2 regions of the Clostridium sp. JNZ X4-2 genome follow, and region 2 is predicted to be linked to the other one. Evidence: riboswitches for the same ligand, from Rfam matches in the RefSeq annotation. Region 2 holds a riboswitch; the other holds the start of a gene.
The links. A riboswitch is a leader RNA that binds a small molecule or an ion and turns the genes downstream of it on or off. The one in region 2 is predicted to bind magnesium.
Positions count from the first base shown of each region.

Region 1 (15,926 bases), 1.1 Mb from region 2:
TTTATATTTTAAGATGTGTTTAATGGAATGTATAACTGTAACTCTATTATCCAAAATAGAATAATTTTCATCCCTGGTTACCACAATGTGTTTTCTACCCGGAAGTACTTTGGGAAGCGACTCAAAGGTTTTTCTTCCCATTATAATGGTTTTACCCCATGTTATTTTTTTGAACCTTTTTAAATCTTCAGGTATATGCCATATTAATTGATTATCCCGGCCTAGTACATAATTTTGATTAATGGCTGCAATTATATTTAGCATTATAGGACAGCTCCTTATTTGTTTTTCAGTTTTTTACTATATTATAACACAGATAAAAAGGTAAAAGACCGCAGAAAAACACTCTAAAGTCCTTCTTATAAATTATAGCGTAAAGCTATTTTAAACTGTTGTAAATCATTTCTAAATTAGATTTCATGCTTTGAATATAATTCTTGTTGTCTTCTTTACTTTCAATTGTGTATATTTTTTCCACCCTTGCTCCCACTTCTTTGGCCAGAGTATTGGAGACCTTAGGGCTTACCATATCTTCTACAAATATGGTTTTTATATTGTTTTTCCTGCAGTAGCTTACAAGCCCTGCCAGCTTTTGAGGAGAAGGTTCTCCTTCAGCAAATACACCTTCCACACTGTTTTGCTTTAATCCAAAGTCTCTGCAGAGATATGCAAAAGCAGCATGACCAGTTACAAAACTTTTATTTGTCACAGTGGAAAATTTTGTATTGTATTCATTGTAGAGCTCATTTAGCTGTTTTGAAAAGTCTTTGTAATTTTTTTCATAAAAATTCTTATTTGCAGAGTCCGCTTTAACTAAAGCATCTTTTATGTTCTTTGATTCAATTTGGGCATTTTTTAAACTTATCCATGTATGTGGATCGTACTGGCCCTGATCTTTTATTTCATTATTATCAGTATTTTTAATTGGACTTATCCCCTTTGAAGCATCTACTGCAATTAAGTTCTTATTACCTGCTGAACTTATAACTTTATCCTTCCAGGACTCCATTCCAAGTCCGCTGTATACAAATACGTTGGCATTGCCTAAAATTTTAAGATCTTTTGCAGTTGGTTCAAAATCATGAGGTTCCGTACCATTTGGAATTATAGTTGTAATATCTATTTTGTTTTTCCCAATAGCTGAAGCAAATTCCCTCATAGCATTAAAGGACACCACTACTTTGGGTTTGGATTGAGTTTTATTATCTGTGGCTGTTCCACTGGTGCCATTGCAACCGGAAAAAATAAAAATAATACAGCTGAACATAGCAGCTAATACAGATAACTTATTTTTTTTAAACATATATAGTACCTCCTTAAAATTATGTAAATGCAATAGATATGCATTTACATATATAATATAATAGATGAATGAACTCTTGTCAATAAACATAAGAAAAAATATTCTAGTGTAATTATTAATTATATAGGAAAGCTTCATTAAATATATAACTGTTATATTTTTAAAATACTTGAATATTATTTAATAAACACTGAATTAAGGAGTGATGAAGTTGTCTAAGATAAACAAATGTTTTGTACTCTTTATAGTACTATTGATAATTCCAGTTATCCTATTTAGTCCTATTAGAGTAAAAGCAGAAGGAAGTGAAAGTGATAATGCCAATGCTGGAAGTATAGTAAAAGAAAATATTGTAAATATAGTATCTTCAAATAAAGCAAACGATACGGATAAAAATATTATTGTAAAACAACAAAACCTGAAAGTAAAGATTATAGAAGGGAAGCATAATGGTGAAGAGGTTGACATTAGCCATGACATCCAGCCATTCAAGCCAGATAATATAGAGTTTAAGACAGGTGATGAGGTATTTCTGACAATAAGTGAAGATAATACTGGAAAGATAAATTCAGCTGGTGTATATCAGATAGTGAGGCAGAAACAATTAAAGGAGAGTAATCCACAAATTTCAAATAGAGATGTTATAAGAGCTGGAATGAGTGTAGGCAGGATACTATAGGAACCATGACTACTACTTGAACACTGGCATATATAAGCGGAGCCATATTTCTGGTATTGGGGTATATGGCCAGCAGCAGCAGTTTTACTGATATAATAAATCAGGATATGATTGCTTCAGATATAATAAAAACTTTTGCAAGCAGTATAGGATTGATATTTACAATTCCAATTACTGTTTTTGTATATTGGGTTTTAGATAAAAAATAACTGGTGATTTTGTTTATGAAAGGGGGGAAAACTGCTTTTAAGCTAAAGCAGTAAATATATTGAATTATAGAAGATTTAGCAGAAAAGATAAACCTAAGTTTGAAATGTTCAATTTAATTATAAGCCTTATATTTGTAATTATTTTACCCTATTTGGTTGAAGCCGGCAGCAATACAAATAATAATATTAAAGGAAATATGTTTTATGTTCAAGTACTGAATTACTCAATGCCGGCGGTTAAAACCATTTGCTTTGATGAAGATGATATGGCGGAAAACAACTTCTCATTGAAAAATTTGGCTTTGGAAGTGTTTAATATAGATGCTAAAAATCCATTGAGCATACTGGGAAAGGAAGTGGCCTTTATAGGAAAGGATATTCCCAATAACAGTGTCAATGAATTTAAACTGGATAATAAACAAATAACTAAAACAGATGATAATTTGAGCAGAGGAGATAGTTCCAATACTTCAACTAAAAATACAAGTGTATATGACCCCAGTTTAAACAGGAAGATGAATAGTGAAAAGCCTGATGTACTTATATATCACACCCATACTACAGAGAGCTATAAACCTGGAGATGCCAATAGTTTTGATGATACAAAAAATGTCTGTGCTGTGGGACAGCAGCTGGTGACTGAATTGAATAAATATGGTATATCTGCAATAAATGATACAACTGTACATGATGCAGTAGCATATACCCAGAGTTATGCCAGGTCTTCAGTTACACTGGGTAAATATTTAAAAAAATATGGAGATTTTAAACTGATAATAGATATGCACAGAGATTATGCAGAAGACAAAAATTCGGTGACAATGAAAATAAATGGTGAAAATGTGTCCAAATTTATGCTTGTTATGACCAAGAAAAACCCTCATTTTGACAAAAATATGGAACTGGCAAATCAAATAGTAGATCTTTCGAACAAGTTATATCCAGGTTTTTCAAGAGGTATCAATTTGGATTATAATTATGGAACAAGATATTTTAACCAGGGTATGAGCAATAATGCAATACTCATGGAGATTGGAGCACAGATAAATACTACGGATGAGTCCAAGGCTTCCATGAAATATGTGGCAAGGATACTTGCACAGGTTATTAAGTGATACAGTTTAAGGGAAAATTTATAATAAAATTTTCCCTTGATATTTAGTCAGGTTTATAAGTTTTCATATTATATATCAATTCATGAGCATTGTTTGAAACTAAAAGAAGTTTCAGGCTGAGTTCACTTATAAAACCCTCTCTGCAGGAATTTTCAAGCATGTCTAAAAGCGGATCAAAAAAATGTTCTATATTCAGCAATCCTATGGGCTTTTTATGAATTTTAAGTCTGGCCCAGCTTATGGTGTCAAATAGTTCCTCATAGGTACCAAGTCCTCCTGGAAGAGCTATAAATCCATCAGAAAGATCAGACATTTTTTCTTTTCTTTCGCTCATGTTTTCAACCTGGATAAGTTCAGTTAAGTTTTTATTAGGTGGTTCATTTGAAAGAAGCATTTTGGGAATAACACCAATAACTTTTCCACCATTTTTTAGAACTTCATTTGAAATTTCCCCCATAAGCCCAGTACTGGATCCACCATATACAAGCTGTATTCCATTTTTGATTAATTCTTTTCCAAGTAATCTGGCACCTTTAGTATATTCTTTACGTGCACCTAAACCTGAACCGCAATATACACATATTCTTTGCATGGTATCACCCTCCGTATAATTAGTTAAGTAATAGCGTATTTACTTTATTATATAAAAAATAAATATATTTGATTATATTAGTGAATTTTTATAAATAGAATTAAACTTGTACTGATTGATAATTATATATCAATTCATATATAATTATCAATAAGATAATATTTTAAATGAATAAAATATTAAATTGTATTTATAATGTTGATATATACTGCAAAATTAATCATAATAAAATGTATATTATATAATTTTTAAAAAGAAGGTATGTTATGGAAAAAGAGGTTTTGCTGCTGGACAATGTAACGAAAACAATAAGGGGTAAGGGTATAATTAAAGGAATAAGCTTTTCCATGAAAGAAGGAGAAATAATGGGCTTTCTCGGTCCAAATGGAGCAGGTAAATCCACTACTCTCAGGATGATCGTAGGGCTTTCACGACCTACCTCGGGGAATATCGAAATATGCGGATGTTCAATAGTTAAAAATTATGTAAGGGCCATGTCAAATGTGGGATGTATTATAGAGGGACCTGATTTGTATAATTATATGAGTGGAATGGATAATCTTAAAATGCTGGCATCTATGAGTAAAAATGTTGGAAAAGGGGATATAATAAATTCTATAAAGCTGGCAGGCTTAGAAAACAGGATAGGAGACAAGGTAAGTACATATTCATTGGGAATGAAACAGAGGCTTGGAATTGCACAAGCCTTAATGCACAATCCAAAGCTTCTTATTTTAGACGAACCAACTAATGGATTGGATCCATCAGGTATAAGCCAGCTTAGAAATTTGATAAGGAAAATAGCAGAAGAGCAGAATATTTCCGTACTGATATCAAGCCATCTTATTTCTGAGATAGAACTCATGTGTGATAAAGTAACTATAATCAAAAATGGAAAAACGATTTTGGAAAGTTCAGATGTAAATAAACTATTAAACAATGAAAATGTATTCTGGGTACTAAGTGACAATGAGAGGGGAAAACAGATTTTAGAAGATATATGGAAAATTAATGGGCAGATAGTGAAAGAAAAGCTTGAGGCACAGGTTTCCCCGGATAAACTGGAAGAAATAAATTCCTATTTTATAGAGCAGGGTTTGAAGATAAAATATGTAGATAATAAACATAAAACTCTGGAGGATTTATTTTTAAGTCTGACAGGGGGAAATGAAATTGTTTAGGGGTGGGGATGATAAATTTGCTAAAACTAGTGGAAAATGAAATATTTAAAATGCTTTCAAAGAAAAAGCTTATTTTTATTTCGGCAATTTTATTAATACTGGTATCTCTTTTTTGTTATGGTGAAAATGCATCTTACAAACATACAATAAGAAGATTTTCAGGGACACCAGCTCAAACTCAAAATTACAATTGGAAATCACTGGTAAACCAGCAGATACTGTATTTGAAAAATACTGCCAATAATCAATACATTAAGCAGGATAGAAAAAATTCCATAAATATTCAAATAGCTCAGCTGGAATATTATTTAAACCATAATATAAATCCCATAACCCCAAGCAGTGCAAAATTTACTATTGATTTTATGCAGCAGTCAGTTTATCTGTTTTTACCTCTCCTCATAATAATACTGGCGGGAGATGTTGTTTCAGGAGAATTTTCTTCAAGGACAATAAAGATGCTTCTGACCCGGGCCGTTCCCAGGTGGAAGATATTACTTAGCAAGTATATTGCAGTTTTGCTTTTATCCTGTATAGTGATTTTAGAATCAGCTGTTATGTGTATAGTTGTGTCAAGTTTTATATTTCACAATGGAGGCTGGAATGAACCCATGGCAACGGGATTTAAAGTTATAGGTGACAAGCTGGATTCTTCAAGCGTTATAAGAATTTATCAATGGCAATATGCCATTCTGGTGTATTCTCTTGGATGGTTTACTTCAATTAATATTGCAACTTTATCTTTTATGGTTTCTGTAATAGTGAGAAACACTGCAACTTCCATAGGTATAATGCTGGCTTCCCTCATAGGAGGAGGATTTCTTCAAATGTTTTTATCAGATTGGCCCTTAGTTAGATACTTCTTTGCAGTAAATTTGGATTTGACTCAGTATTTAGCAGGATCTTATCAGCCAATACAAGGTATGAGCCTTACTTTTTCCGTGTTGGTATTATGTGCATGGTCGCTGGCAGCTTTAATTATAAGCTTTAATGTGTTTCAAAAACAAGACATATTGGTTTAGTCGGGGGGCAGGAGTCTGATGTATAAAAAAATAAGATTTTTAACTATACTGATTTTTGCACTGATAATTACAGCAGTATTGTCAACAGGTTTTATATATTCCATTTCAATTACTAATGCACCCAGTAAAAATAATACTTCTATAGCAAAAGATAAAGGAAGTGAAAATAAAGCTGTGAATACTAAAATAAAAAAATTGGACAGTAATTCATATAATATCCTGGTTATGGGGGATTCTCTGGCAAGAGGTACCGGGGATGAAAGCAACAAAGGGTTTGCAAATGATTTCTCCAGTTTGTGGAGAAGTAAAACTAAAAAATCTATAAAGGTTACCAATATTGCAGTTAATGGTGATGTGTCGACCGGACTTCTAAATATTGTAAAGGATCAGCAAAATCTTCAATATATACAGGACTCCCATATGATATTCATCTCCATTGGAGGCAATGAAATCAAAAATTTTAGAAGTACAGATGCATCTTCAGCAGTTGTTCAGCCAGATAATGAGAAAGCGGTTCAGGATAGGTACCTGAAAAACCTGGAGAATATTTTTAAACTAATAAGAAGTAAAAATCAAAACAGCATTGTTGCGTTTATCGGGTTATATAATCCTTTTGGGGATGAGCTGACTGCAGATAAACTGGAATTGTTAAATGAATGGAATTATAAAACGGAGGATTTGGTGTCATCATATGACAATGCAGTATATATTCCCACTTATGATCTTTTTAAATATAATTCTCAAAATTATCTTGCCGCCGATAATTTCCACCCTAATTCCGCAGGTTATGAGGCTATTTCCAAAAGAATATTTGAATCATTGAAGAATTTTAAAAATTAATAATTATAAAATAAAGACTTATCTTGATTGGGATAAGTTCTTATTTAGTGTATAATTAAATTAAATATAGTTTATCAATTAATTGTTTGATTTCAAGGGGGAATTTTAAATGAATGATGATTTGGAAACATATGTTGAAAAAGCAAAGGAACTGGGTGCATATGATGCTAAGATAATTGATACAAATACTATAGAGATAGCTGCATGGACAATAATGAAGTGCAAATTTGGATGTAACAATTATAACAAGAGTAATTGCTGCCCTCCTAATGCCCCTTCCTATAAGGAAACTCGAGAAATAATCAACTGTTATAATAAAGCTCTCCTTATACAGTGCAAGTTGAATTCAGATTCAGCTGCTGAAGTTGCAGCTGGGATGGATTTAAGCTCAACCACTAAAATTATAGTTGATATGGAGAAAAGTATTTTTTTGTCGGGTAATTATAAAGCTTTTGGATTCGGAGCTGGTCCCTGTAGGCTGTGCGAAAAATGTGATATAGGAAATTGCAGACATCCTAATGAAGCAAGGCCTTCCATGGAAGCCTGTGGAATAGATGTGTTTGCCACAATAAAGGCAAATGGTTTTCCAATAGGTGTGTTAAAGGATAAAAACGGTAAGGATCAAATTAACTGTTATGGCTTAGTGCTTATTGGATAATATATTTCAAATATTATACAGGTGTTTTTATACTATATAATATTATTTACAAATAAATGTTCTATTTGAAAATAGTTATTGACATCAGCTGCTATTGGTAGTATTATTTATCCGAATTAAATTTAATAAGTATGTTGTTAGGTGAGGTTCCTATACTAGATATATGCTGCTACCCAAAAATATCGAAAGATACCAATGGGTCAACAGGTACTGCCGGATTAAGGTTTTACTTAATGTAGCTGGAATATTCCAAAGCTGTATAGTACTAAAGCTCAACGAAGGATATAAAAAATTTCTTGTTGTTGTTTTATTGATGAGCCTTTTTTAGGCTTTTTTTATTTTTATTGGAGGTAAACTAATGGAATCATACCTTAGTTATTTATGTTTAAGTGAAAGGGACATATCAAGAATTTAAAAATGTAGGATAGTACTGTTTTAATTGATAGAGTTATAAGCTGCTCTCCTATATTCCAAGGAGGGAAAAACATGAAAAAGACCAATAGAATTTTATTTATATTAAGTATTATTGGCCCAGGCCTTATAACTGTCAATGCTGGCAATGATGCCGGCGGTATAACTACTTATGCAACAATTGGTGCATCCTATGGATATAAAATGTTATGGGGAATTTTGATAATAACTTTTAGCCTTTCCGTTATTCAAGAAATGAATGCAAGGATGGCCGTAGTTACTGGAAAAGGATTGTCAGATTTAATAAGAGAAAGCTTTGGCGTAAAGTGGTCATTGTTTGCAATGAGTATATTGTTTATAGCCAATTTTGGAGTATGCGTTGGAGACTTCGCTGGTATTGCTGCAAGTTTGGAGCTTTTCAGAATAAGCAAATATATTACAATACCTTTAACAGCATTTTTAGTTTGGTTTTTAATAACTAAGGGGTCTTATAGGAGAACAGAGAAGGCTTTTCTGGCATTTACTTTTGTGTTTTTCTCTTATATCATAACCTGTATAAAAGTTCATCCAAATTGGATGGAAGTTATGAAAGCAGCCATTACACCATCTATAGAATTTAATAAAGCTTACATATTGACTTTTATTGCCATGATAGGAACAACCATAACTCCATATATGCAATTTTACCTTCAATCATCTATAGTAGATAAGAAATTAAGTTTAAAAGATTATAGATATGAAAAGTTGGATGTATATTTAGGAGCATTTTGGGGTGACTTAGTTTCGTTTTTTATAATAATATGTACGGCGGTAACATTGCATAGATCTGGAATAACAATCAACAGTGCAGAACAAGCTGCCATGGCATTGAAGCCACTGGTTGGTAATTATTCTACAGTACTTTTTGCCATAGGTTTATTTGGGGCCTCAGTTCTGGCTACTATGGTAATACCATTGTCAACTACTTATGCTATATGTGAAGCATTTGGTTTTGAAGGTAGTTTGAATGACTCATTTAACGAAGCAAAAGTTTTCTATGGAATATTTACTTTTATGATTATATTTAGTTCAGCTCTAGTATTGATACCTAAGCTATCATTAGTGGGCATAATGCTCGTTACCCAGCAGATTGCAGGAATTCTATGTCCGGTAATATTAATATTCATGGTACTATTAACAAACAACAAAGATATAATGGGAGATTATACGAATAATAAATTTCAAAATACAGTAATTTGGATAACAGTATTATTTATAGTTATTTTATCGGTGGTATTATTTATTTCTCCTATATTGGATAAATTATCTTTGTTATTATTGATAGTCTAAATATTAAATAATATGACTAAACTAGCACTCTAGATTGATAGAAAAGAATTTGATAAGAGAAAATTGCTGGGAAATAATAAAAAAGATAAAATGGATAGTTCAATTTTGGACTGGAATTTGGCAAGGTTCATAAATATTAATATATTAAAGTAAGTGTAGAGAAAATTATAGGGTATAATACTTAAAATTGAATTTATGGTAGAAAATTACTTGTAAAAACAAAAAAATACTTCTAAAGCCTTTAGATCAGTGGATCTCATTTGCAATCCTATAAAAATACCACTTTTTATTCTCCTCAAATATATTATGAGGAGCAGTGGAAAATTTACAGGGTATTTTTTAAAAATATAAACTCTTAAAAGAAAATTATTGTTAAGAAAGGAACAATATGCAAAGATTAACTGATGGGCATTAAAAAGCAAACTTTACTAGATAAAACTTTCTGCTACACTCATTTATTTACAAATAAAAAACTATTTTAAATGTTTTTTATTTTTCTTATGTGACTGGCTGTTTTTTTCAATTATATCCAAAGATTCACATAAACATTCTTCCATGACTTCAGGCGTTATTAATACAGATTTATTGTTATTCATTCTATCACCTCCTTGTATCATTATATTATATATCTTTAATAAATATATGTCAAATAAAATTTTTGAAATCCTGTTTTGATTTCCAATTACCTATTATGGTATAATCTGAATATATTTTGTTTTAATTGTATATGCTGCTAAGAAAAAATTAAAAAATATTTATTCTTAAGGGAGAGTTAATTATGACAGCTATTGTTGTATATATATTGATAATTATATTAGTAAGCACCTTGTTTTCTGTATTTTCAAATTTTAAAGCAAATAATGAAATCAGGGAAAGAATAGAAAATAACTGGGGAAAGGAAAAGAAGGAAAAATATAGTGATGATGATATGAAGACTGTAGCTGAATATTTTAATAATAAGAGGCAAAGTGATAAAAGTAAATTTTTTATTGATGAAATTACCTGGAATGATTTGAGTATGGATGATATTTTTAAAAATATTAATACCACGGAGAGCAGTCCTGGAGAACAATATTTATATAATATGTTAAGAGAACCTTTATATGATCATGAAAAACTTGAGAATAGAAATAAATTGATAGAATTTTTTCAGAATAACGAAGCGGAAAGAAAAAAAATACAGTATATACTTGCCAGATTGGGTAAAAATAGAGGATGTTTTATATCAGATTATTTTTATAAGAAAGAAGGAAAAAGAAAGTCGTTTTTGACTTATTACAGGATTCTGGCAGGAATCCCCATTTTGGGCATAGGAGTGTTATTTCTAAATCCATATATTGGATTGAGTACAATAGTTATATCTTTCTGTCTAAACATAGGGGTATATTTCAGCAGAAAGAAAAAAATAATACATAAATTTGAAGCTTTTATGTACATATTGAGAATAGCAAAATATGCAGGATTAATTTTAAAAGAGCAGGTAGAACCACTTAAAGATTATAATGAAAAGCTGAAACACGCACTTAAAGAGATAAAAAGTATAAAAAATGCTTCCTTTAGCCAAAGCAATAATGGTACGGATACAGGAATTCTTACAGAATATGCGGGAATGGTTTTCCTTGTAGAGCTTATCAATTATGAAAAGATGTCTGATATGCTTATAGAAAAAAGCAGGGAGTTTGAAGTTATATTTGAAGCCATAGGTGCCATAGACAGCTGTATGGCTGTAGCATCATATAGAAAAAGACTGAATTATTATGTCACACCTGAATTGACCAGATGCAGTAAAAAACAGGAGCAAGCCAGCATTTTTAAAGATGTGCTGCATCCACTTATAAAAGATCCAGTGCCCAATTCAATAGTGATGAGGGATTCCATTCTGATTACAGGTTCCAATGCATCTGGAAAGTCCACATTTTTAAAGACAGTTGCCATAAATATTATTTTAGCCCAGACCATATACACCTGTCTGGCTTCGGAGTTTAGATGCTGTTATTTTAAAATATATACTTCCATGGCGTTAAAGGACAATATATTCAATAATGAAAGTTATTATATTGTAGAAACTAAATCCCTAAAGAGGATAATAGACAGTATAGAGGATGAAATTCCTACTATATGTTTTGTAGATGAAATACTCAGGGGGACCAATACTGTAGAAAGGATATCAGCTTCTTCCCAGGTACTTAAATATCTGACTTTAAACAATTGTGTATGTGTGGCTGCCACTCATGATGTGGAACTTACCCATATACTTGAAAGGTATTTTTCCAACTATCATTTTGAAGAAAATATTATAGATGATAATATATCCTTTGATTATAAAATACATGATGGAAGATCCCAAACTCAAAATGCAATAAAACTTTTGGGCATTTTAGGGTACAGCAGCCATATAGTAAACAGGGCACAGGAAAATGCTTCTGACTTTTTAAAAGAGGGAGTATGGCAGGTGGAATGATATTAAGAGAGGGATAAATTATGGAATGAATAAGGTAAAGATTACTGCTTATTTACGAAAAATACAAATACTGCGGTTGTTTTATTATCCGGCAGTATTTGTAGGTGAATTCTATTTTAGAGCAGTTTTTTGTTGAATATATCCAACAGGTTCAGGCTTGATATTTGATTTTTTATAACAATTTTATCTATGGTATACATGCCTTTTTCTTTCATTCTATTGAAATATTCAGCACCGGAAAAAGTATATCTGTTTTTTCTCCCCTCACTGGTACGTATTTTCTGATTTGCATAATTTATTATATCACCTATTACGGTACTGGTTGGTAGAATCAATGGAGGGATTCCAAGACCATGGCGAACAGCATTATGACCTGCCAAAGATCCGGTACATATTGCCTCTGTATGTCCAACAAATAATCCGCTTTTCTCTCCGCCGCAGAATAGATTTTCTATTCCGGATACCTTTAGATCATTGGAAACAGGAGCTACAGAAAGATACCTTATGGAATTTCCCTTACCTCCGGCATAAGGATCAATGAATTTCACATTTTCAAGTCCAGGTATTTTTCTCAATTTATCAAGAGGGTAATATGAAGTCATGAGTTTTATATGGCCTGTATCCAGTAAAATTATATTTTCGGCAAATTCCTTTAAGGCATATTGCTGGCATACCTTGGCCTGCAGTTTATCCAGATTTATATCCTCTTTGGGAACTTTGAGTACAGCTACACCCTTTTCTTCAACTCTATTTAATAAATCCTTGCCTATTGTTTCTTTTGCAAGTTTACAGGAGCCACTAAAAGCCCCATAATTTCCATCGGCTCTTTCCCCATGGAGGTCCTCCACTCCGGCACAGCTGCTTATGCTTATTCTTGGACCAAATGATGGACACCTAAGTATACACATGGAGCAGCCATTGCCATATCTTATGCAGTTTCCCATGGGTCCTGTGGAACCGGTAGTTTCAACAAATACATCAGCTTCCTCGTAATTCCCATCAGAGGTATAGATTCCCTTTATTTTATTGAGGTCCATTTTAACATCTACTACCCTTGACATCAAATTTATCTTTATATCTTTATTTAAGATATATTTTCTAACAATTGGTTCAATTTTATTTACGTCATAAAGCCATGCATGAGCATGATTTGGAAAATCCAAGTTTTTATGTCTGGTAAGACTGTCAGTAATATTTATAAGGTCACCTGCCCCGAGAGCTGTTATTTCTTCGGCAGCGGTATATCTGCCGTTGTTTCTCATTATTCCGCCTACATTTCCCAGGCCCAGAATCATATCTGTTTTTTCATAAATAGTTACATCTGCACCTGCCTTCTTAGCAGTCAGAGCTGCAGCACATCCGGACCACCCAGAACCAATTACTATTACTTTCATAAAAAATGCCCCCTATATAAAATTTCTATCTTTAAATAAATCTCTTGGGTCCATCTGAACCTTGCATAGTCTCTTAACTACATCATTTTTATAATGTTTGGTGCAGCTGGAACATATTCCTTCACCACAGTTCATCTTAGAATTGTTGCAGCAGGAAAACTTTATGGTTTTGTCTACAAGTTGGAGAATTTTATAAATCAATATATCAGGACCGCCACAATGAATTATATTTATATCTTCTGCAGTTAAAAAATCCTGGAGAATGGTTTTGAATTTATCTGTAAGATTTTCACCTTTTATGGTTGTACAATTTACTATATCTGAACTGTAACCATCAAAATATTTTTTACTGAAGCTGTCATTAAATTGTGTGTCAACTATGGAAATGATTTTGTTATTATTTGAATATAACTTTTTTATAACAGGAATAGAAGGTGCAAGACCTATACCGCGGGCTATAATCAGCGAGGTACCGTTCTTGGCTCCGTAAACATTTGAAAGACCCATTATTCCATTTGAAAATGGACCTCTAACAAATACCTGATCTTTTTCATTCAATTTAAATAGATTTTTTGTTTTAGCCCCATTTAATTTTATTGCAATCTTTAAAGTGTTTTTATCTATATTAGCTTCCATTATTGATATTGGAACATCATAGTAATCTGCATTTCCTATATTTCTTAAAAATATAAAACTTCCTGGATAAATAAGTTCTCTTGTGAGATTTCCCGGAGCATTCAAGGTAAGTAAGCATAAGTTTTTATCGGGAAGACTCTTCTTTAATATAGTACAGGTATAAGTTTTTCTTAAATTTTTAGCCTTACTGCCGTTTGATATATATTGGTCGTATATGCAAACGCCGCACCAGTCCTTACACTGGCAGAATTCTTTGCCGGAAAGCTGTGAACAAAGCACACAATCCGAGGTCTCTGCAAGATGACATGGGCAATATGGACCTCCAGCGTCGATACAATTCATGGAAATAACCTCCATCTATAATTTATTACAAGTTTATAAAGTCGTGTACAATATTAGGTTATTTTCCAATATAAATTTTGTTACTTAAAAATAGGAAAATTTATTAATTTAGGGATATGCGCTTTTTTGCCTTAATATAAAATCTTTATAAAATCTTTATATGGACAGGTAAATCTTAATTTTAACTTTATACCTAGAGTGATATATTGTATCAGGAAGAAACACATACATTAAAATATATTGTATTTGTTATGAACTATAAGTTATAAAAATTGGACATTATGGAAGAAAGTTATTTAAGGATAAAATTTACTTTTAGAGGTGTTAAAAATGAGCTTTAAATTAGGAAATTTTTTAAATGGATTGACAGGAAAAAGTTTAAAAACTGAAGAATTAAAGGGGGAAAAGTTCAGTGTATTCTGGGGACTTCCTATAATGTCCAGTGATGCTATTTCATCTGTGGCATATGCAGGTGAGGAAATACTGTGGATACTGGTTCCAGCAATAGGATTGCTGTCTTACAGGTATATGTTGTATGTTTCCATGCTCATTGTGTTTTTAATGTTCATGCTTACATTTTCTTATAGACAAACTATAGATGCCTATCCTTCCGGGGGAGGATCCTATGTTGTAGCCAAGGACAATCTTGGAACCAATGCAGGGCTTATAGCGGGTGCTTCTCTCACCATAGATTATATACTGACTGTAGCAGTAAGTGCTTCTTCCGGTACTGCAGCTATTACTTCGGCAGTACCTTTTTTACTTCCCCACAGAGTTGGAATAACATTGGGACTAATAATTTTACTTGTTATCGGAAATCTGAGAGGAGTAAGGGAATCCTCCAAATTATTTGGAATACCTACTTATCTTTTTATAATTTCCGTATTGTCCATGATAATCTGGGGAATAATCAAGATACATTTTATGGGATATACGCCTGTACCGCTCTATAAGGTACCTGAAGCTTCAGAAAGCATAACTCTTTTTCTTTTTTTGAAGGCCTTTGCAGGTGGGTGCACGGCTTTGACAGGTATAGAAGCAGTGAGCAATGGTGTTCCCAGTTTCAAGGAGCCTTCACAGAAACATGCCAAAATGGTGCTGGGATTTTTAGCTTTCATTGTGCTGCTGGTATTTGGGGGAATTTCTTATCTGGCTACACTTTATCATGCTGTCCCAAATTCACAGGTAACCGTGGTGGCTCAGATCTCCCAGCAGATATTTGATAAAAGTATTATGTTCTATATAATTCAGGCAACTACTGCAGTCATATTGATTTTAGCCGGGAATACCGCCTTTGCAGGACTTCCGCTGCTTCTGGCGTTTATGGCCAAGGATGGTTATGCACCCAGGCAGTTTGCAAAACGGGGCAGAAGGCTCAATTATTCTAATGGAATAATTATGCTGGGGTTATTGTCCTGTATACTGGTCATAATTTTTAAGGGAGATACCCATTATCTGATACCTCTTTATGCGGTAGGGGTATTTGTATCCTTTACCTTATCACAGGCAGGTATGTTCAAAAGGTGGATTAAAAACAAAGGCTCTGCCTGGAGGCATAAGGCAGTTATAAATGGACTGGGTGCCCTTATGACCTTTGTAACTGCAGTTATCATAGGAATTACTAAATTTATACATGGAGCCTGGGTGGTTTTTATACTTATACCTTTTACAGTTTGTATTATGAGAAAAATAAAAATACATTATACGGAGGCAGCCAGACAATTAAAGCTATCCATGGATGAGAAACCCAGGGA
Region 1 covers NZ_CM142685.1:2,014,702-2,030,627, reverse strand. The annotation lists gene ACYUJ6_RS09765 (dihydrofolate reductase) at 1-264, opposite strand, end outside; gene ACYUJ6_RS09760 (metal ABC transporter substrate-binding protein) at 380-1,303, opposite strand; gene ACYUJ6_RS09755 (hypothetical protein) at 1,515-1,982, shown strand; gene ACYUJ6_RS09750 (YibE/F family protein) at 2,048-2,191, shown strand; gene ACYUJ6_RS09745 (stage II sporulation protein P) at 2,251-3,306, shown strand; gene ACYUJ6_RS09740 (LOG family protein) at 3,350-3,898, opposite strand; gene ACYUJ6_RS09735 (ABC transporter ATP-binding protein) at 4,165-5,079, shown strand; gene ACYUJ6_RS09730 (ABC transporter permease) at 5,097-6,101, shown strand; gene ACYUJ6_RS09725 (GDSL-type esterase/lipase family protein) at 6,120-6,941, shown strand; gene ACYUJ6_RS09720 (DUF2284 domain-containing protein) at 7,051-7,599, shown strand; M-box (ykoK) riboswitch at 7,726-7,890, shown strand; gene ACYUJ6_RS09715 (Nramp family divalent metal transporter) at 8,086-9,339, shown strand; gene ACYUJ6_RS09710 (hypothetical protein) at 9,813-9,935, opposite strand; gene ACYUJ6_RS09705 (MutS-related protein) at 10,118-11,800, shown strand; gene ACYUJ6_RS09700 (FAD-dependent oxidoreductase) at 11,917-13,194, opposite strand; gene ACYUJ6_RS09695 (sulfide/dihydroorotate dehydrogenase-like FAD/NAD-binding protein) at 13,207-14,172, opposite strand; gene ACYUJ6_RS09690 (APC family permease) at 14,503-15,926, shown strand, end outside.
Region 1: linked by a shared signal. The riboswitch ahead of ACYUJ6_RS09715 (Nramp family divalent metal transporter) and the one ahead of ACYUJ6_RS15075 (magnesium transporter) in region 2 are both predicted to bind magnesium.

Region 2 (15,926 bases):
AGCTTGGTTTTTAGCATGGAAAGATATTTCTTTATCATCCAAGGTTATGCTTTATATTGAGATTGCTTCATTGATAATAGGGGTCATACTTGCTTTTATTGTAGTTTTTAAACTAGGCTCAAATGTGGATGCAGCACAATTAAATGTAAAAGCATTTTCTGGTTCAGGAGTTATGCAGGGTACAATTCTGGCATTTATGTGTATGGTAGGTTTTGAAAGTGCAACTATGCTTGGAGATGAAGCAAAGAACCCTTTGAAAAATATTCCTAAAGCGGTGACATTAAGTGCCTTTATTGCAGGACTTTATTATATTGTTAATTCCTATGTGTATATATCGGCATTTAGGTTTTTAAATGATAAATATACCACAAGTCAGGCTCCTGTGACAGAAGTGGCGGCTCATTTTGGAGTATCCGCATTAGCGGTATTATTGACAATAGGTGCCGTTGTCAGTTCTCTTGCAGTGGTATTAGCCAGTATAAATGCTGGTGCCAGAGGATTATATGAAATGTCTAAAAACGGTATTTTAAATGAAAATATATCAAATACACATAAAAAAAATAGAACACCTCATGTGGCAATAGGTATTGTATCTATTATAACATTTGTAGTACCTACAATTTTAACTTTATCAAAAGTTGGGCTGTCGGGAATTTGGGGATTAGTTGGCAGTATAAGTTCCTTGGGGTTTTTAACCACTTATCTATTAATTGATATAGCAGCTCCCATATTCTTGTATCATAAAAAGAAGTTAAGGGCAACAAATATAATTATATCAGTAATTGGAGGCATTAGTGTGCTTATACCGTTTATAGGCAGTGTTTATCCAATTCCAGCATATCCTAATAATCTACTTGTTTATATTTTTATTGTATTACTGGCCAGTGGTTTTATCAGGTTTTTATGGAAATGCAGAAAACAACCGGATATTATCTTAAATATTAACCGGCAGCTTGATGATAATTATAATAGCTCCCAAAAAGAAAGGGAAGGCCAATATAAAGACAAACATAATATGGCCATATAAGTTATCACCTGGAAAGTGTTTACAAAAAAGTCATCACTATTGAGGTGCTGACTTTTTTGCCTATTCAGTGGCCGAACTTGAAAGCTTTCTTCATGCCACTTTTTTGAGAAATTTTATTTTATTTGAGGAGATGTTTTCCGTAAAGATAAGATTAAAAACTATGTAAAGTTATAATTTCATATAATTTTAATATAAATAATATAGTATACTATAAATTTTGGTCAGGGTGGTAAATATGTCTCATAGAAAGGTAATTGAAGATTATTATTGTGATATAAATAACCTGACAGATTTATTGTCTAAATTGACAAACTGTTATAGATTGCTGGTGGGAGGTGCGGGAGAATTGAATTCCATTGCAGCGGCACATAAAAAGGATGTTAAGGATGCACTGCACAGGGCAGATGAGCTGGGTGATGTAATTGACAAGATCATAAATGCAATAGATAAATCTACTGTGGAATATGCTCAGTACTGTAAAATGAGGACTGAAATTATAAAGAAAAAGATGAAATTTGAATATATAGAAACAGAAATAGATGAGGAATTGTTCATCAATAGTCTGGATGAGATAGATAACGACATGAAAGAGGAATAAGTATAAAAGTTTATCTATACTTATTTCTCCTTTATGATTTTATAAATTAAAATTTCTTGAATCTATGTTTGCATATCATCAAATAGGAAAGTACTATAATGAGTAAGATTGTAGCTTCTTGGGGAAGAGGATGTCTTATTGTGATTAAACAATAAAGTGCCATGAACATACCTGCAAATGTTATTGGGATTCCAAAGAATTCTCCGTCAAATTCAGTGACATTAAATCTTGCCAGTCTGTATGCCCCGCATATTGGCAGTAACAATACCAATATATAACCTAGCAAACCCATACTGGAAAAATTATAAAGATTAAAGGCAAGAACCGAAGGCGCCACTCCAAAGGAAACTGAATCTGCAAGAGAATCCAATTCCTTACCCAAATCACTGGATACATTTAGAAATCTAGCAACCCTTCCATCATATCTATCAGCTAAACATGCAAGCAGTATGAATAAACCGGCCCATATATAATTTTCTTCAAAAGACATCATTAGAGACATTATACCGAAACTAAGATTACCAAGGGTAAATGCATTTGGTACAGTGCTTTTAGCTATTTTTATTTTAGCCATAGTAGATCACTCCTTAAAATAACACCAGGGTTAACGCATGAGTAAACAAAGTGTTAAAATGCCTAAAATAGTAAGTTTGGAGCTTCTTTTAAACATATTATTGTGGTATTATAAATCATATAAATTTATATGAGGTAAAATACCATGGTAAAACGTAAAATGTTAACACATTATTTTGGACTTATAACAGATCAAAGACAGGATACAAAAATTAAACATAACCTAACATCAATATTATTCATAGCTGTAGTTGCAACATTAGCAAATTGTGACAGCTGGGTGGCTATAGAAGATTTTGCAAACGACAGGATCGATTTCTTCAAAAAATATCTGACTTTGCCATATGGGATACCTTCTCATGATACCTTGCAAAGAGTTTTTGAATGGATTGACCCAAAAGAATTTAGAAGTAGTTTTATGAAATGGATAGAAGAAATATCAGCAAGTTTGAATGGATCTATTATAGCGATTGATGGAAAGACTGTATGCGGAGCACGTAATATAGCTGAAGAAAAATCAGCAATACATATAGTAAGTGCATGGGCAAGTAAATATAGAATAGTTATAGGACAGGTAAAAACTGCCGAAAAAAGTAATGAAATTACGGCTATTCCAGAACTTCTAAAATTACTAGATATTAATGGATGTATTGTAACTACTGATGCAATGGGATGTCAGAAAGATATAGTAAAAGCGATAGTGGATAAGAATTCTGATTATGTGCTTGCACTAAAAGGAAACCAGAAGCTTTTTTATGAAGAAGTTAAAGAATATTTAGATGATGCAGTAGAAACGGGCTTTAAAGGTATTCCATACAATTATACAATGACAGTAGATAAGGGACATGGAAGAAATGAAGTACGAAAATACTACATTACAGAAAGTATAGATTGGCTCAGTACACGCAGTGAATGGAAAAGTTTAAAAAGTATAGGAATAGCTGTACGAAAGAGTGAAGAAAAAGGGAAAATAACAATAGAGAAAAGATACTATATAAGTTCTCTACCGGCTGATGCTGTAAAATTTTCAAATGCTGTGCGTAAGCACTGGGGAATTGAAAGTATGCATTGGGTACTTGATGTAGTGTTTAATGAAGATTCTAACAGGACAAGAAAGGAACACAGTCCAGAGAATCTATCATTACTTAGGAAGTTTGCACTTAATATACTTAGAAATATAGAAACAGAAAAACCTATGAGTGGCCCAAGGAAAAGGGCTAAAGCAATGACAAATGAAGATTTTCTTGATTCAATTGTAAAGCATACATTTTTGGCTTGATAAAATAGGGCTTATTTTTGATGTCACGGGATATATCCAATAACAAGGACTATCTGGTTAATTAAAAAAAAGCTATTGGTTCATACCACCATATGTGAAAATTTAGCAATGATAGAATTTATTCCAGAGTTTATCTGGGACATAAGAGATTATAACTTTTCATGCGTTTGCCCTGAAAATAACACAATATTTTATTGCCTAAGCTGAGTAAAAAGTATATAATTACATAAGCTAATTATAACTCATTTTATGAAAATAGTTAAGTAATAGATTGCTTTTTTGTGTAAAGTTTATAAATTTTTATTAAAAAAATATGTTTTTTAAGGCTTAATTAAGCTATAGAGTTTTTATAAAAAGGATAGTTGAAGATTTATGAAAAAAAATAAAAAAAATATTGGTAAATATATGATATCTGCATTTTTGATTTTAATTATTATAATACTAGTATTTATTTATAAAGATAAATTATGCTCTATAAATACATATAATATTAGAAGTTATATACAAAGTTATGGAAAATTTTCGGCTCTTATCTTCGTTATCATGTATACTTTAAGACCGCTGCTTATTATATTTCCAGCATCGCTTATGTCAATTATTGCAGGAAACATATTTAATTCTCATATAGCTATTTTACTGAGTATGATTGGATGTTTCGGATCGGCTACAGTAGCTTTCTTTTTATCTAGGTTTTTTGGACGTTCATTTGTCCACAGGATTTTAAAAGGCAGGGCTTTGACATTGGATAAAAATATAGAAAAATACGGCTTTAAAATTATGACCATAATGAGATTGTCTTTCGTATTTCCCTACGATCCTTTAAGTTATGCATCGGGGCTCACAAAAATGAAGTATAGTGATTTTATCCTTGGTACATTGATAGGAACTTTACCGGAAATGGTGACTTACTCATTAATGGGAAAAAATCTGGGGAATCCTTTTTCTGTTAAATTCATATTGCCAATAATGATTTTATGTGCCATAGCCTTTTGTTCTATATATATACATAAGAGGAAATCTAAAAATACCAATAATTTATAAGCAACATAATCCTTAACTTAGGACATAATACACTGTGTAATCTAAATTTAAAGGGGTGTTTTATAAATGAAGGTTAAAGATATAATGACTAAATCTGTAATTAGCTTGAAAGCTGACGATACCATAGAAAGAGCAGCTGAGATTATGGAGCAGAATAATATAGGAGCTGTTCCAGTATGTGAAGGAAATAAAATTATAGGGATTATAACGGATAGGGATATAGCTATAAGGTCAGGAGTTAAAGGTGAGAGTTATAATTCCAGAACAGTAAGGGATATAATGTCTTCAAATCCCGTAACTGCTTCTCCAGATATGGATCTCAGGGATGCTTCCAGAATAATGAGTGAAAGACAGATAAGAAGAATCCCTATAATAGAAAATGAATCTATTGTTGGAATTGTATCTTTGGGTGATCTGGCAACCAATACCGGGACAAATGAGCAGGCAGGAGATGCTTTAAGCAATATATCACGTCCGGGTATATCTTAAAATTAGAATTTAATAATTTATAAATAAATCCACAGGAATTACTAAGTAATCTTGTGGATTTATTGCTTCAGGTGATATAATATCAGGTGACATAAGCAGAGATTTGGAATCTTTGGTTTAATATGAATAGATTAATTAATACATATTTTGTCAAGTTTATATAATAGGAGAGTTTAATATGAATAAAGTAAAATTTATTTATAATCCGTATTCCGGAGAAAATACCATAATATCCGATATAGATAAGGTGATTAAAATACATCAGAAATATGGATATGAAATAGTGCCTTTTAGAATCAGTTTTGAGGTTAATATGAAAGAGGCTTTTAAAGGAATAGATGAAACCTATAAATACATATTGGTGGCAGGAGGAGATGGAACAGTAGATACTGCTGTAAACCATATGAAAAAGTTAAATATAAATATACCCATAGCTATTCTTCCCGTAGGTACTGCCAATGATTTTGCAAAGTTCATAGGTATACCTGAAAATGTTGAAAAAGCTTGCGAGCAGATAGTAAACAGTGTGCCAAGAAAACTGGATCTGGGCAAGGTAAATGACAAGTATTTCATAAATGTGGCCAGTACAGGACTGTTTACAGATGTTTCTCAAAAGACAGATGTAAATTTAAAAAACACAATGGGAAAATTAGCTTATTATGTCAAGGGTCTGGAACAGCTTCATAATCTGAGAAAGCTTAGGATAAAAGTTAAATCTGAAACTGCATTTTTCCATGGAGACATGTATCTTATGATGGTATTTAACGGGCAGACTGCTGGAAATTTGAAACTGGCCTATAAAGCAAAAATAGATGACGGACTTTTAGATGTTATAATAATAAAGGCGGGCATGATAAAGGATACTATTACACTATTTATAAAAATGCTCAGGGGAGATCACCTGGAAAACACCACAGGTCTTATATATTTTAAATCAAATAAAATAGAAGTGGACTGCAGTGAAAATATAGTAACTGATATAGATGGTGAAAGAGGTCCTGATTTTCCTCTTCTAATAGAATGTATAAAAGGCGGAATAGAGGTTTTAGGAGTAAATATGGATTGAAAAGCTAAACATAATACATAGTTTTTGTTTAAAATAGTAATATAAGTTGGGTAATATTAATAAATATAAATTATAGTGCTGTTAAAAGAAGGAGAATATATGGTATTTTACATTTATATTTGTCTGCTGCCTGTTATGCTGATAATGATTATTGAAGGGTTTATATGGATTAAATTTTTACCGGTAAAGGTGAAAATCATGACCTTTTTTATTTTAATAGCCATGATGTTCAGGTATATATCTATTTTTATTTTATTTTTATCCAATAATATTAAATACTTGTATATGCTTAAGATACCCTTTTTCTTAAATCTAATTGCAATTCCCCTAACGGCTCTCACTGTGATGTATATTTTTATGAGGAAGGACAATACAAAATTTTATTATATATTTGCAATATCTGCAATACTATTGGGGTATTATGGCTTTATTATGTATAGCTGCGGAGTCGTTCTGGAGAATGTACAGCAGTACCAGGCTGTACTGGGATATACCATGTATCTTACCAAAGATTCATATGTATATTGGATATATATAATATTTAATACTTTTGTAGTATTTTTGGCACTTGGGTTCATGGGCAAAAACAATCCGAATAAATTTGGAATATACATGATGGTGCTGGCAGCATGCATAACTGCAGCAGAATATATATCCTGGCTCCTGGGAGTGAGAATTTTAGTGCAGACTGTACTTGGTGATATGAGTTGGACTGCTGTATTGATTTATGCTTTAAATAAAGTTAAAAAGAAATCATTTCCTGGTTGTTAATTACAGCTGTGAACCTATTAGGATATTTACCGGGAGTGTTTTCTTCTGGGTGGATTTTTAGAAATCAGACAATTGGGGCCTTTCCCTATTAAATCTTTACGTCCGGCTGCAATTAAAGCTTCTTTTACCAGATTGTAGTTTTGGGGAAGGGTGAATTGTAAAAGAGCCCTTTGCATGTTTTTCTCTTTTTGCTTTTTGGGAACATAGACTTTTTCTCCGGTTAGAGGGTTGGTACCTGTATAATACATAGTTGTAGACAGGCTTCCTGGTGTAGGATAAAAATCCTGAACCTGCTCTGGAGTATAACCCATTTTTTTTATATATAAGGCTAGTTCTATAGCTGCATTTAAATCACTTCCAGGATGACTGGACATGAGGTAGGGTACCAGATATTGCTTTTTCCCCAGTTTTTTGTTTATTTCAAAAAACTTTTTTACAAATCTGTTATATACCTCCATTTGGGGTTTCCCCATCTGTGCTAATACTCTGTCATTTATGTGCTCGGGAGCCACTTTCAGCTGGCCGCTTATGTGGTATTTGCACAGTTCTGTAAAAAAGTCCGTATTTTTATCATTTATCAGATAGTCATATCGTATTCCTGAACGTATAAATACTTTTTTTATGCCGGGAATTTTTCTTATTCTTTTCAATAGGCTTAAGTATTCACTATGATCTATGATGAGGTTTTTACAGGGTTTTGGAAATAAACATTGCCTGTTTTTACATACTCCTACTTTCTCCTGAATCCTGCAGGCCTTATGTCTGAAGTTTGCAGTGGGTCCCCCCACATCGTGTATATATCCTTTAAAATTATCCAGTGTAGTCAGAAGTTCCGCTTCGTTTATTATTGATTCTTCACTTCTGTTTTGTACAGTTCTTCCCTGGTGAAAAGTCAATGCGCAAAAAGAACATCCGCCATAACATCCCCTGTGACTGGTAATGGAAAAACTTATTTCATTTATTGCAGGTATACCGCCTTCTTTTTCATATATAGGGTGATAAGTTCTTGTATAAGGCAGATTATATACAATATCCATTTCCTCTTCCGTTAATGGGTATTGGGGGGGAGTTTGAATTATATAGTGATCTCCATGTCTCTGTACTAATGTTTTTCCTCTTATGGCATCCTGCTCCAAATATTCAAGTTTGTAGCTTTCGGCATAAGAGCCTTTATCTTTTAAAACTTCCTCGAAGGAAGGCACTTCTATATAATCTTTTAAATGATTTTTATCTTTGGAACAATAAACAATACCCCTCACATCTATAATTTTATGGATATCCATACCGTATTTTAACAGGTTTGCTATCTGTACTATGGATTTTTCACCCATGCCGTATACCAGTATGTCGGATTTTGAATCCAGTAGTACGCCTTTTCTTATTTTATCGCTCCAGTAATCATAATGGGCAAATCTTCTCAAACTTGCCTCTATTCCGCCTATTATTATAGGGACATCCTTATAGGCCTCTTTTGCCCTATTACAGTATACTATTAGAGCTCTATCGGGCCTGCAGCCTGATTTCCCGCCTGGAGAATAGAGATCTTCATGCCTTCTTTTCTTTGAAGAAGTATAATGATTCACCATGGAGTCCATATTTCCCGAGTTGATGAGAAATGCCAGTTTGGGTTTGCCTAGCTTTTTGAAGTCATCGTCACTTTTCCAATTTGGCTGAGCTATTATTCCAACGGTAAAGCCCTCCCTTTCTAAAATTCTGGATATTATGGCGGTACCGAAAGAAGGGTGATCCACATAGGCATCTCCAGTTATAAGTACAAAGTCAAGCTGCTCTATATTATTTAACTTCATGTCTTTTTTGCATATAGGTAAAAATTTTTTATTTAATTGCAATTTACATTCTCCATTCTGATCTTATCTGTTAATTTTAATTTTATTCATAGTATAACACAGTTTAAAGAACAGGAAAAAGATAAGAAATAACAGAAAATGATTTGTGTACTAAAATGAATGTATAGTATATAATAAATAAAGGAGTAAAAATTTATCTTAAGTTTGAGCAAATGAAAGAAAAGATGATATTTTAAATTAGAATGAGCAAAATGAGGGAAAAATGCATTAATGAGTAGATAGTAAATAAATATTGATAAATTTAGTATTTACTTATTGCATTTTGGCAAATTTGTAATATAATTATAATGTAAATGCTAATATTTTAGCTAATATTTTATACTGTTGTTTAATATTTGTTATGTTAGGTGAGGCTCCTATATAGACATATGCTGATGCCCGGAAACATCGAGAGATGCCAATGGGTCAACAGATATTACCGGATTAAGGTTTTATCTAATGCAGCTGGACAAAATTTAGTCTAAAGCTATATAGTGCTAAAACTCGGACGATTAAAAAGTTTTAGTTTATATGGAGAGCTCTCAGGGAGGGCTCTTTTTTAAATTTTTTAATTTAGGTGGTGTGGTTAAATGGAAAACGGACCTTATGGAGGCCGGTGTAACTTTGTACAAAATTTAATAGACATGTATAGAGAAGTATCTGAATTAATTTTTGAATAATAATTATCAATTGGTTTTATTAGCTTTTTAATTGGATTTAAATATTTCTCTATAGGTCAAGGGAGGAATATTTATGAAAAAATTAACTAGTTTCTTCTTGAGCAAGGTTCTTTATAAGAAGGTTTATAATGAATTTGATGAATATGTGGGAAAACTTGTGGATATATATGTATCCACTGATCACGGCATGCCCAGAACTATAGGATATAAGATAAAAGACGGCATGGAAGTATCCAATTGTGAATGTAAAAATATAAATTTTTATGAAGATAATAATAATATAATAATCAAGGGAGAAGGTATAAGGGAAATAATACTTCAAAGTTATTCTTATCTTTTGTCAAAGCATCTTCTGGATAAACAGATCGTGGATATAAATGGTAAAAAATTAGTAAGAGTCAATGATCTAAGAATTGCAAAAATGGCAGGCGAATACAGGGTTGTGGCTGTTGATACCGGAGTTTTAGCTTTAGGAAGAAGATTTGGTGTGGAACATATTATAAGAAAAGTTTATGATATACTCAATAAAAAGCCAGAAGACAGCCTTATAATCTGGGACAATGTGGAGTCCCTGGAAATGGTAAATAATAATTTAAAACTTTCTGTACCCTATAAAAAGTTATCAAAACTTCATCCTGCAGATTTGGCAGATATACTGGAGGATATGGATGTGAATTACAGAAAAAAGGTATTTGAGAGTTTGGATGAAGATTTGGCGGCAGATACCTTAGAAGAAATAGAACCGAAAATACAGGCCAATATTCTGGAAAATTTAAGTCAGTCCAAAAGGGATGAGGTATTGTTTAATATGCCAAAGGATGAAATTGCGGATATTCTGGATGAGGTTGATGAAGATACAGCACAAAAAATACTTTTGAACATGACAAAAGGAGATGCTGAAGAAGTAAAAACCCTTATGGATTACAAGGATGAAACCGCAGGGAGTATGATGAAGAAAGATTTTATTTCTTTTAATGTAAATATAACGGTTAATGAAACTATTGAACTATTCAGGGAAATTAAACCGGAGGATGAAATATCCTATTATATATATATTGTTGATGACAAGGGAAGGCTTCAAGGTGCCGTGTCTTTAAAGAATCTGATATTATCCGGTGCTGAAACCAGATTAAAAGACATTATGGTAGATGATATAGTGAGTATAAATCATAATGAAAATATAAACAAGGCCATAGAAGACTGTTCAAAATATAATTTACTTTCTCTGCCTGTAGTAGATGATGAAGAAAAATTGTGCGGCATAGTAGTAATAAATGATATTATGGAAGACATATTGATACCAAACTGGAAAAAGAGATTGAGAAAAGTAGGATAAAATTATAAAGCTGTCATTTTTGACAGCTTTTCTTTATGTATTTTTTATTATATTTGTGCACAAACTATATTAAAGCAAGGATAAATGTAAGTTTAATAAATATTAAAGGAGAGATGGTCTTATGGCTAAAAAAATTATAAGTTTCAAAACAAAAATAGTGCTGATGCTTGCCATAATATTCACATATATATCCACTTCCCTATTTTTGCTTCCTTATAACAATGCAGTAAAAGCTGTGGCCTATTCCTATGGATCCAAAGGAAATATAGTGACACAAATACAGACAAAACTCAAGGACTGGGGGTACTATAACGGCAGTATAGATGGAGCTTATGGATATCAGACCTACACTGCTGTCAAATATTTTCAGTCAAAGAACGGATTGAATTCCGATGGTGTGGCAGGAGATGCTACATTGGCAGCTCTGGGAATAAACGCCTCCGGGGGTAATACTGCATCCAACAGTGAAAGCAATAATCAGAATGTGCTGCTTATAGCCCGCTTGATAAATGGGGAGGCCAGGGGAGAGCCTTATGAAGGACAGGTAGCCGTAGGGGCTGTAATATTAAACAGAACCAGGGATCCGCGATTTCCAGCTACTGTGCCTGGAGTGATATATCAGCCTGGAGCTTTTACTGCCATAGTGGATGGCCAGATACATGCCGATATGGAGCAAAGCTCCATGAATGCAGCCAGGGATGCGTTAAACGGATGGGATCCCTCCGGTGGGGCAGTATATTATTTTAATCCTGCCACGGCAACCAGTTCATGGATATGGTCAAGACCTCTTATAAAAATCATAGGAAAACATAGGTTTTGCAGATAGAAGATTATATGAATATAAAATGAATTTTAGGAAATATAGTTCAGTTTTAGGCAAATTTGATTATTGCGTATATACAAGTGCAGACATATAATTTTAAATTTATAAAAATAAATAGTCAATATATATGTACCTTCGACAGAAAAGTCCAATAAAAAATGTTAATAAATAGTATAAAAGTATATTTATACTTTTAGTTAAGCAAGTGAAAGATTTTTATTGTCATATATGAGGGATAATTTATAATTCAGCTAATCATGAACTGACACATTTTTTTTAAGACCTGTGATAATATATTTTTAAGTCAATAATATTAGCAGGGGGAAAACGTTTATGATAGTTGAGAATTTTACTTTTAGTGAAATAGTAGAGAAAATGAAATATGTATATTTTTACAGGCTGTTAAAAGAAAAACTGGCAATAACATATAAGAATGAGATTATAGAAGTTCAATCTTATGGAATCGAAGTGGAAAGACAGGATATATCAGAGGGGAAATTAGTGAATGTACAAAGAGATTGTGTTGGAAGTATAAGTCCGGAAAGGTATAAGGTACATAATTTACTGAAGCTGCTGTACGACAACAGGGTATCACCTATACATCTAGTTGATGTAATCGGGGATTATGTAGATGAATATATTCTGGATTTTGATAAACAAACCAATAATTATATAGCCTATTAGAAGGGAGGAGAAATCCTCTTTTTTTAATATAGATTTAATTTCTTATTTACTATATCGGCAAATAAATATAATATAAAATATAATAGATATTGATATAATTCAATTGGGGGTGTAGTGTATTTTGATATTTGGAATCGGAGTGGATATAGTTGAAATTAGAAGAATTAAAGAAGCAATTGGTAAACATGAAAATTTTATAGACAGAGTTTTTAGTAAGAATGAAATAGAATATCTTAAAAATAGAAATTTAAGGCCTGAATTTGTAGCTGGAAGATTTGCAGCAAAAGAAGCGGTGGTAAAGGCAATGGGTACCGGATTCAGGGGATTTGATTTAAAAGAAGTGGAAATAGACAGGGCAGCTTCAGGTAAACCAAGCGTAATATTGAAAGGAAAGGCCAAATTAATGGCTAATAAATGTGGGACCTATAAAATACACCTGAGTATATCCCATGGTGTAGATAATGCTATAGCTTATGCAATAATGGAGGTTGATGAAATTGAGGATAGCATCCATAGAGATATGTAGAAATATAGATAACTATGCCATAGGCCAGTTAAAAATACCCGGCATTGTTCTAATGGAAAATGCAGCTTTAAAGGTGATTGAAAATATAGATTTAAAGAATCTCCATAATTTTTGTGTCATATGTACAAAGGGCAATAATGGAGGAGACGGGTTTGCCATAGCAAGACATCTGTATAATTTAAATAAAAAAGTTCATGTGTTTTTAGTGGGGAAAGAAGAAGGTATGAGCGAGGAATGCAGAGTAAATTACAATATATTAAAGAACTTGAATATAAGTCTGGATAGAGTGAACTCTCTGGAAGATATGGTACAGCTTAGGAAAAGCATAGTGGAGAGTCAGGTTGTTATTGACGGAATATTTGGCACAGGTCTTTCAAGAAATATACAGGGGATACAGGATTCTGTTATATCATTGATAAATGAAAACAGCAGGTATACTGTTTCCATAGATGTTCCATCAGGATTTAATGGAAATACAGGGGAAATCATGGGGAACTGCATAAGGGCAGATAAAACAGTTACTTTTCAACTGTATAAGAGTGGTTTCCTGAGATATGGAAGTGATGTGTTTACCGGGGAAATAGTAGTGGAGAATATAGGAATTCCTGAAATAGCTGTTAAAAAATTTATTGATTCTCAATTTATAATGGATGGGGATTTTATAAAGCAGAAGCTGAAAGCGAGAAACAAATTAAGTTACAAGGGTGATTATGGCAGGGTACTTGTTATAGCTGGTTCCAGGGGATTTACAGGAGCTGCTTATATATGTGCTGAAGGAGCTGTAAGAAGCGGTGCAGGTCTTGTTACTCTGGGCTGTTACAAAGATATACAGCCTATACTCAGTTCAAAACTCATAGAGGGCATGACACTTGCTCTTGAAGATGATTTAAAATTGGAAGAGGCTGTAGAGAAAAGTGATGCTGTTGCCATAGGGCCCGGAATGGGATCAAATGACAGTACCCTGAATCTAATTGATAAAATTCTGAATACGTCTAAAAAAAATGTAATAATAGATGCAGATGGAATCAATGTGTTAAGGGAAAACCTCCATATATTAAAGAATAAAAAGTGCCATGTAATTTTAACTCCTCATCTGGGGGAGATGTCCAGAATTACAGGCTTTGACATTGAATATATAAGAAAAAACAGAATAAAAGTAGCCAGAGACTTTGCAGCTGAAAATGAGGTGACCGTACTTTTAAAAGGTTATAATACAGTTATTACTGATGGAAATGTAGTAGCTGTAAATCCTACCGGAAATGCATCCATGGCTTCGGGAGGTATGGGAGACTGCCTTACTGGAATTATAGCTTCCTTTGCAGCTCAGAAATATAATATTTTTGAAGCAGCATGTATAGCTGCATTTATACATGGGTACTGCGGAGAAAAATTATCCCGTGATATGTTCTGTGTAAATGCCAGCCATATTTTAGAACAGCTTCCTTTTTCCATAAAAGAATTTATGAGGTAGGATAGGAGCTAAAAAAAAGTAATATCAAAGGATGTAATGGAATAGATTAATAGTGAAAAGCTGAAAATCAGGAGGCGGGCATGAAAAAAAAACTGTTAATACTAATAGGCATATCCTTTGTTTTACTTATTATATTTTTATTTCGTGGAAGAGACATTCAAGACAGGGAAAAAATAATATATTATTTAAAGGATTTGAATAGTTATAGCTGCAATGTGAATATTAGAATACAAAATGACAAGCAGCAGATAAATTACATTGGTAAACAATATTATGACAACAGGTATGGCAATAGGTTTGATTTGGGAAAAGATAGGATAATTGTCTACAGAGGAAATGAGATTTTCATTAAAGATCTCAATAAAGGCGAGAAATACAGTATGGACAAAAGTTTCAACAGCTTATTTAAATTTTGTTTTATAAATGAGTATATATCACTGCTTTATACCAATGAAAAAATTGAGAGCTCCTTTAAAAAAATAAATAATGAACAGTATCAAATCGTGCATTTGGATATACCGGGCAATAATAAAAATATAAGCAAGGCTGAATTATACGTGAATTTAAAACATAATATACCAACGTATTTGAAAATATGTGATTCCAACGGAAAAAACAAAATAGATGTGGAATATACTGATTTTAAGGCAGATCCAGAGCTGAAGGAGGATATGTTCAAGATAAGTTAGCTTGAAATAAATTATATTCACAATTTTTATGAAAAAGGTATATAATTGAGTTAATATATTAAAATTATTTGTTTTTATTCAATCAATTATGTATAGGGGTGGTATATTATGTTTAAAAATCATAGACCTGTATGGGAGGAAGTCAATTTAGACAACCTTGCATACAATATAGGTCAGATAAAATTAAAAGTAGGCAACAAGAGATTAATTGGGGTTGTTAAAGCTGATGCTTATGGACATGGGGCTGTAGAAGTTTCCCAGGTTCTGCTTGAAAATGGAGTGGAAAGACTGGCAGTAGCTGTTCTGGATGAAGCAGTAGAACTCAGGCAAAACGGGATTAAAGCACCTGTAATGGTACTTGGTATATTACCACCTACCCTTATTGATGACATAGTGGATTATGATATAGAATCAATAGCTCCTTCATATGAATATGCTTGTCAGTTGTCTAAGACAGCTGCAGATAAGGGAAAAATTGCAAAGATACACATTGCGCTGGATACGGGAATGGGCAGAATAGGATTTTTGACAAATGATGACAGTGTAGATGAAATTTACAAAATAAGTCAATTGCCAAACATAGAAATACAAAGCCTGTTTTCACATTTCTCCACAGCAGACGAGGCGAATAAAACATATTCTCATGAACAATTTGAAAAATATAAATTGATTTACAGCAAGCTGGTAGAAAAAGATATAAAGATAAATATGAGAGATATAGCTAATAGTGCTGCTATAATGGAACTTCCTGATACCTATTGTGACTCAGTTAGGCCTGGAATAATAATTTATGGGTATTATCCCTCCAATGAGGTGGATAAAAACCAGTTGAGCATAAAACCCCTAATGACCTTAAAAGCCAATGTAGTTCATGTAAAAACCATGGAAATTGGACAATATGTAGGATATGGAAGAAAATTTAAATCTGAAAGAAAGAGTGTAATTGCAACTTTGCCTATAGGGTATGCAGATGGATACAGCAGAATGTTGTTTGGAAAGGCCAAGGTTATAATCAATGGAAAGTTT
Region 2 covers NZ_CM142685.1:3,122,307-3,138,232, reverse strand. The annotation lists gene ACYUJ6_RS15120 (APC family permease) at 1-1,027, shown strand, start outside; gene ACYUJ6_RS15115 (hypothetical protein) at 1,263-1,625, shown strand; gene pssA (CDP-diacylglycerol--serine O-phosphatidyltransferase) at 1,672-2,199, opposite strand; gene ACYUJ6_RS15105 (ISAs1 family transposase) at 2,344-3,477, shown strand; gene ACYUJ6_RS15100 (TVP38/TMEM64 family protein) at 3,850-4,518, shown strand; gene ACYUJ6_RS15095 (CBS domain-containing protein) at 4,585-5,007, shown strand; gene ACYUJ6_RS15090 (YegS/Rv2252/BmrU family lipid kinase) at 5,186-6,073, shown strand; gene ACYUJ6_RS15085 (hypothetical protein) at 6,173-6,844, shown strand; gene ACYUJ6_RS15080 (YgiQ family radical SAM protein) at 6,871-8,694, opposite strand; M-box (ykoK) riboswitch at 9,045-9,215, shown strand; gene ACYUJ6_RS15075 (magnesium transporter) at 9,445-10,707, shown strand; gene sleB (spore cortex-lytic enzyme) at 10,829-11,533, shown strand; gene ACYUJ6_RS15065 (DUF6514 family protein) at 11,864-12,214, shown strand; gene acpS (holo-ACP synthase) at 12,336-12,740, shown strand; gene ACYUJ6_RS15055 (NAD(P)H-hydrate dehydratase) at 12,712-14,211, shown strand; gene ACYUJ6_RS15050 (germination lipoprotein GerS-related protein) at 14,292-14,900, shown strand; gene alr (alanine racemase) at 15,009-15,926, shown strand, end outside.